Regions from separate parts of the Mesorhizobium sp. M0018 genome, predicted to be linked through region 1. Evidence: predicted binding sites of a transcription regulator. Region 1 holds the regulator's gene; the other holds the start of a gene.
What was found. Region 1 encodes LexA, which represses DNA repair genes until DNA is damaged. Its sites were predicted from a motif close to TGTTCNNNNTGTGTTCNG; they were not measured.
Positions count from the first base shown of each region.

Region 2: a site for LexA is predicted at 2,269-2,286, ahead of NKJ81_RS02720 (ATP-dependent helicase). Genes of this name have one in related genera too.

Region 1 is NZ_JAMYVL010000007.1:78,569-82,165, forward strand. Features, by position in the region: gene kynU (kynureninase) at 1-317, opposite strand, end outside; gene lexA (transcriptional repressor LexA) at 765-1,499, shown strand; gene NKJ81_RS11915 (ComEC/Rec2 family competence protein) at 1,493-3,597, opposite strand, start outside.
Region 2 is NZ_JAMYVL010000002.1:99,511-103,107, forward strand. Features, by position in the region: gene NKJ81_RS02720 (ATP-dependent helicase) at 1-2,227, opposite strand, end outside; gene NKJ81_RS02725 (glucose/quinate/shikimate family membrane-bound PQQ-dependent dehydrogenase) at 2,480-3,597, shown strand, end outside.

The DNA.
Region 1 (3,597 bases):
TTGTAGATATTGACCGATGTCGTGTCGCAGACCACTGTCTGGCCGGCCGCGGCCCCGATCAGGCGCCCGAGCTGGTCGCCAAGTTCAAGCGGCATGTTGAACCAGCCGGCCGTGTTCCATGCGCGGATGAGATCATGCGACCATTCTTCGGTCGCGGCCTTGTGCAGTTCATCGAAAGCGGCACGTGAAGCAGCTCCTAGCGAATTGCCGTCGAGATAGATCACTCCTTGCGGCAACACAAAGCGGTCGCGCATCGCGCGCAGCGGATCCGCGGCATCCATCGCCTTTATGGCCACGAGATCGGGAATTCCTGTCATGATTTGTCTGCTCCCCCAAGATCCAACGCAACGCCGGACACGCATCGACTGTTCTTCCATTACTTGGTTGCGCGCAGCAAGGCTCCACCGGCGAGAAGCAGCCTGACCAGGCGGTGGAAACCGGGACTTAACCCGAGGTTGGCGTTTTGAGTTCGTTTCGTTCACGGTGCATTGACCAAACCGCACAGTCGATACGGGTTCAATTCCGTGCCTTTTGCCGACCGACGGCCGATGCCAGTGCCGCCTTCTAGGAGGCCAGAAGGGCGCAAACGAAAGCAGAATCAAGGCGATGAGGCTCGCGGCGGTGAAAATGCGGTACGCCGGTAGGGGACGTCGTTTGTTTCCCGAGCCTTAACGCATTCATTAAACTTTAAACAGTTGCGGAACACAACTGGAACAGATAGTGTTTGTTCTGGGTTTGTTTTTCTGATTCTGTTGGGGGTCGCTATGCTGACACGCAAACAACACGAACTGCTTATGTTCATCCACGAAAGGTTGAAGGAAAGCGGTATCCCGCCTTCATTCGACGAGATGAAGGAAGCGCTCGACCTGGCTTCCAAATCCGGAATCCACCGGCTGATTACGGCGCTGGAGGAGCGCGGCTTCATTCGCCGTTTGCCCAACCGGGCCCGTGCGCTGGAGGTGCTACGCCTGCCTGACTCGATCGCCCCCGGCCTCAATGCGGCACGCAAGTTCTCGCCGAGTGTCATCCAGGGCAGTCTTGGGCAAGGCGCCCCTCGGCAAGGCAAGCCGACATCGTCGCGCGTGCCCGCAGCCGGAAATGACGACGATGTCGTCGCCGCCGTTTCGATCCCAGTGATGGGCCGCATCGCTGCCGGTGTGCCGATCGACGCCATCCAGCACCAGACGCATTCGATTTCGGTGCCGCCGGATATGATCATGGGCGGCGAGCATTATGCGCTTGAGGTCAAAGGCGATTCGATGATCGAGGCCGGCATTTTCGACGGCGACACGGTGATCATCCGCAATGCCGATACGGCGAGCCCCGGTGAGATCGTGGTGGCACTGGTCGACGAGGAGGAAGCGACGCTGAAGCGGTTCCGCCGCAAGGGCGCCTCGATCGCCCTGGAAGCCGCCAATCCGGCCTACGAGACGCGCATCTTCGGACCAGACAGGGTCAAGGTGCAGGGCAAGCTCGTCGGACTGATCCGCCGCTACTGAGCTCCGCCCTTGGCGCCGGCTTTGGGGTTGTCGGCCCGGCGGTATGGCGGCAGGCCCCGTGCCGCGCGTGAAAATTTCCGCTGCACGTGCCAGGGCCGGTATGATTTTTCGACGGCGAAGCGGATCTCGGCGCGTGTTGCCGCTTGTGGATCGAAATAGACGGCGGCACTTCCCGCGCGCGCTAGTTGCCGTTTGGTGACGACGAGGACCAGCCGGTCGTAGTAGCAGGGGTTATGGGCGGTGGCGTCGTCGATGACGATCAAGCTGGCAAAGGCGCAGGCTGGCCGCGCAGTATCGCGGTCCTTGGCTTGGGCGATGATCGCGCCGGATGGATGCCTGGCAAGGCAGAGGCCGTCCGTGCAAATGAACGGCATGCCCGGCGGTAGGTCGGCCGGATCGGCAATGTCGAATTGCGGGTCGTTCTTTCCAGGTGTTTCCGGCGCGACGATAGCCTCTGATGTGAGCGCGCGTTTCCAGTTGTCGATGGTGAACTCATTCGGGCGTGCCCGGTTGACCGCGAGTTCACCGCTGCCGATCGGCAGCGCGACCAGCCGTGCGTCCTCCGAGACCAATACGTCGGGTATGCGTGTCTGCGTTGTCGTCAGCAAGCCGGCGAGCGCAAAAGGAAGTGCCGCCAGCCGCAACCACGTCGTCGCCATGCTGGCAATGACGAGGGCGATCGTCACCAGAAGGACGGATCTCAGCGAAATCAGCCCGACCGCATCGATCGGCGAGCGCTCCGAGATCCACCCGGACAGGGCGATCATCGCCGTCAGCCCCTTGCCCATGACATAGAGAAAAGGGCCATCCGCACCGAACGGCATCGCCAGCGCGCTGAGAACGGCGAAGGGCATGACGACCAGTGACACGATGGGCATGATGGCCAGATTGGCGAACAGGCTGAGCGGCGCCACGCGCTGGAAATGCCATATGGCGAAAAGCGCCGTGGCGCTCCCTGCAATGATCGAGGTCATCGCCAGACCGCACATGCCCAGCAGGACCTTTCGAGTGGCAAAGCGTAGCGGCGACTGCCGCGGCGGCGGCGTGGTGGCCCTGCCGGCGCGGTAATCGGACCAGCCTGCATAGGCGCCGACAAGGGCCGCCGTCGCGGCGAAGGACATCTGGAAACTCGGACCGACCACCTCGTGCGGCGACACCAGGATGACCGCGATGGCCGAGATCGCCAGGTTGCGCATGGTGAGCGCGGCCCGGTCGAACAGCACGGCGATAAGCATCACCGCCAGCATGATGAAGCTGCGTTCGGCCGCCACGACAATGCCGGAAAAGACGAGGTAGGCCGCAATCGAAAAAAGCGCGGCGGCCGCGGCATATTTCTTGACCGGCCGTCGCGATGAGAAATCGGGAAACAGCGCGAAGGCACCCCGCAGCAGCGCCATGATGGTGCCGGCGACCAACGCCATATGCAGCCCCGAGATGGAGATGATGTGGTAGATGCCGGTGCGCCGCATCGCTTCGTTGATCTCCTCGGGAATGCCGGCGCGCACGCCGACGATCAGCGCAGCAGCAATCTCGCCCTCGGCACCGCCGATGCGGCTGCGGATATGGTCGGCGATGGATTCACGCGCGTCTTCGATCGCGGAAGAAAGCTGCGCGGCAAGCGGCATGCTGTCCGACGACACGATTTTCGGATTGCCGAGAAAAAAGCCGCTGCCGCCGATACCGGCGAAATAGCTGTCGAAGGAGAAATCATAGCTGTCGGGCCGCACCGGGCCGGTCGGCGGCAGCAGCCGCACATAGCCGGTGATCTCGGAACCGGCGGTCAGCTCAGCCGGTATCTTCATCGCCGAAACGCGGACCCGTTCCGGCATGTAGCGCAGTGTCGGCCTGGCGGTTGAGATCACATCGATTGTCAGCCTGATGCGGCCGCTCGCCATGGGCTCGTACGATACGACGCGACCCGTCAGCCGCGTCGAGATTTCGGAGCCGAGCATATGCGTTCCGACACGCCATGTTTCGAACTTGGCGGCAAGTACGCCAAGCGCGCAGAGCAGCGCCACCATGAAGCACAGGCGCGTCCTGGGCCATGACCGCGAGACGACGGCACAAAGGGTCGCGAGGAGCGCGATTGCGATCGGCT
Region 2 (3,597 bases), on a different contig from region 1:
AGTTGCCGCTCTCGGAAACTTCGACATGGGCTTCCGGCAGCTCGTCAAGGAAGCGCGACGGGATGGTCGATTGCCAGAGGCCGTGGATGCGGCGGTTGGAGACGAACCAGATGTGCAGGTTCTTCTTGGCGCGGGTCAGCCCGACATAGGCGAGGCGGCGTTCCTCCTCCAGCCCTGAGCGGCCGCCCTCGTCGAGCGAGCGTTGGTGCGGGAACAGGCCTTCTTCCCAGCCGGGCAGGAACACGGTTTCGAATTCGAGGCCCTTGGCCGAATGCAGCGTCATGATGTTGACCGCGTCGAGCTCGGCGTTCTGCTCGGCGTCCATCACCAGCGCGACATGTTCGAGGAAGGAGCGCAGCGATTCGTACTCCTCCATGGAGCGGATCAGTTCTTTTAAGTTCTCGAGCCGGCCGGGCGCTTCGATCGAACGGTCGTTCTTCCACATGTCGGTGTAGCCGCTCTCCTCCAGAATGGTCTCGGCGAGCTCGGCGTGCGGCGTGGTTTCGAGAGCCTTTTGCCAGCGTTCGAAATTGGCCGATACCTCGCGCAGCGCGGCGCGCGGCTTCGGCTTCAGCTCGTCGCTTTCGGCGAGTTTTGCCGCCGCCTCCAGCATCGGGATGCGCAGCGCCCGTGCGGTGTCGTGGATCTGGCGGATGGTGGCCTCGCCAAGGCCGCGCTTCGGCACGTTGACGATGCGCTCGAAGGCGAGGTCGTCGGCGCCTTGTGCGACGACGCGAAGGAAAGCCAGCGCATCGCGGATTTCGAGGCGCTCGTAGAAGCGCGGGCCGCCGATGACGCGGTAGTTGAGGCCGAGCGTGACGAAGCGGTCCTCGAATTCGCGCATCTGGAAGGACGCGCGGACGAGGATCGCCATGTCGTTGAGATTGTGCTTCTGGCGCTGATAAGCCTCGATCGTCTCGCCGACGGCGCGGGCCTCCTCTTCGGAATCCCAGGCGGCGTGGACATGCACCTTCTCGTCGTCCTCGGCGATCTTTTCGGTGAACAGCGTCTTGCCGAAGCGGCCCTCATTGTGGGCGATGAGGTGGGAGGCGGTGCCGAGGATGTGCGCGGTCGAGCGATAGTTGCGCTCCAGCCGGATGATGGTGGCGCCGGGAAAATCCTTGTCGAAGCGCAGTATGTTGTCGACCTCGGCGCCGCGCCAGCCATAGATCGACTGGTCGTCGTCGCCGACGCAGCAGATATTTACGGTGGACAGGCGCGGGCTTCCCTCCCCCTTGAGGGGAGGGTGGCCGGGCGAAGCCCGGTCGGGTGGGGTCCGTGCGGCAGTGCTTGACCTACCGGCGGCAGTGCTCGACGCTCTAGCGGTGCCTTCTGCGGCAACCCCCTCCGCCCGCTTCGCGGGCACCTCCCCCTCAAGGGGGGAGGATTGCGGCCGCTGTGCCAGCAGCCGCAGCCACATGTACTGGGCGGTGTTGGTGTCCTGATATTCGTCGACGAGGATGTAGCGGAAGCGCTTGTGGTATTCCTTCAGCACGTCCGGATTGGCGCGGAAGATGCGGATCGGATGGCACAGGAGATCGCCGAAGTCGCAAGCGTTCAGCGTTTGCAGCCGCTCCTGATAGGCCTTGTAGAGCTCGCGGCCCTTGCCGTTGGCGAAGGCACGGGCATCGCCCTCGGGGATGTCGGCGGGGCCAAGGCCCTTGTTCTTCCAGCCGTCGATCATCTGGGCGAACTGCTTGGCCGGCCAGCGCTTGTCGTCCAGCCCTTCGGCCTGGATAAGCTGCTTGATCAGGCGCACGACATCATCCGTGTCGAGAATGGTGAAGTCGGATTTGAGCCCGGCCAGCTCGGCATGTCTGCGCAGCAGCTTCACTCCAATCGAGTGGAAGGTGCCGAGCCACGGCATGCCCTCGACATTGCCTTCGCCGATCAACAGGCCGATGCGCTGCTTCATCTCGCGCGCCGCCTTGTTGGTGAAGGTGACGGCGAGGATCTGCGAGGGGAAAGCCTTGCCGGTGGCAAGGATGTGGGCGATGCGGGTGGTCAGGACGCGCGTTTTGCCGGTGCCGGCGCCGGCCAGCACCAGCACCGGGCCTTCGGTGGTTTCCACCGCCAGCCGCTGCTCGGGGTTGAGGCCGTTGAGATAATCGGGCGCGTTGTTCTGGTTGCTGCGGGCAGCCATGGCGCGCGCGGCAATGCCCGACGGGGCCACGGGCCGCGCGTTCGGTTCGTCAAAAAAGGGCATGTCTTCCGAAAAGCCGGACATCTCCCCCCGAATGTAGTGATTCGGCAGCGAAAGGCCAGAAGTGTCTCCGTTTTGTTCTCTGTCCAGTCGGTGGACTCACAATCTGGATGGGTCTGCTAACCAAAACGCCGGGCTTGCGATGGGCCGGCACCGTAAAACGCCGAGCTTGCTTGACAGTGGAAGCGGGCCGGAGAAAGTTGCGTGGGGGCAGGAACGCAATGCGGGGTTGCCCATGGACGCGTCGCGGAGCGCACCAGTCGAAGGAGCACCGTCTTGGCTGTGGTCATCACCTCCCTGATCCTTTTCCTCATCGGCCTGGCGATTGGCGGCGGCGGCATCTGGCTCGTGACGCTGGGCGGCAGCTGGTACTACGTCATCGTCGGTCTAGCTTTCCTTGTCGCGGCCTGGCTGCTCTACAGGCGCAGATCCACGGCGCTGTGGCTCTACGCGGCGATCGTGCTCGGCACGCTCGCCTGGGCGGTTTGGGAGATCGGCTTCGACTGGTGGGAGCTCGGCCCGCGCGGCGGCATCATCGTGCTTGTCGCGCTATGGCTGTTGACGCCATGGGCGCGGCGCGGGCTTACCGGTCCCGACGGACGCGCGCCGCTGATCCTCGCCGTGCTGGCATCGCTTGCCGTCGCCGGCTATTCGATGACGACCGATCCAAAGGATATTGCGGGTGAACTCAACACCGACAAGGTGACGCCGACGGCCGATCTTGGCGGCAACGTGCCGGCTGGCGAATGGCACTATTACGGTCGCACGCAATACGGCCAGCGCTATTCGCCGCTCGACCAGATCACCGCCGAAAACGTTGCCAATCTGCAGCCGGCCTGGACCTATCGCACCGGCGACGTGAAAGGGCCCGGCGACATCGCCGAGACGACCTATCAGGTGACGCCGCTAAAAATCGCCGACACGCTCTACATCTGCACGCCGCATAATTTCGCCATCGCCATCGATGCCGCGAGCGGTAAGGAGAAATGGCGCTTCGATCCGCAGGTCAAGCTCAACAAGGACCGCCAGCACCAGACCTGCCGCGGCGTGTCCTATTATGCCGATGCCAAGGTCGCCGCCGGCCAGCCCTGTGCCACACGCATCTACCTGCCGACATCCGACGCCCGGCTGATCGCGCTCGATGCGGCGAATGGCCAGGTCTGCCCGACTTTCGCCGAAGGCGGCACGCTGAACCTGCTCGCCAACATGCCATATCCGAAGCCGGGCTATTATTATTCGACCTCGGCGCCGCTGATCGTCGCCAACAAGATCATCGTCGGCGGCGCGGTCAACGACAATTATTCGACGCAGGAGCCGTCCGGGGTCATCCGTGCCTACGATGCCGACACCGGCGCGCTGTTGTGGAATTGGGATTCCGGCAATCCGGACCAGAC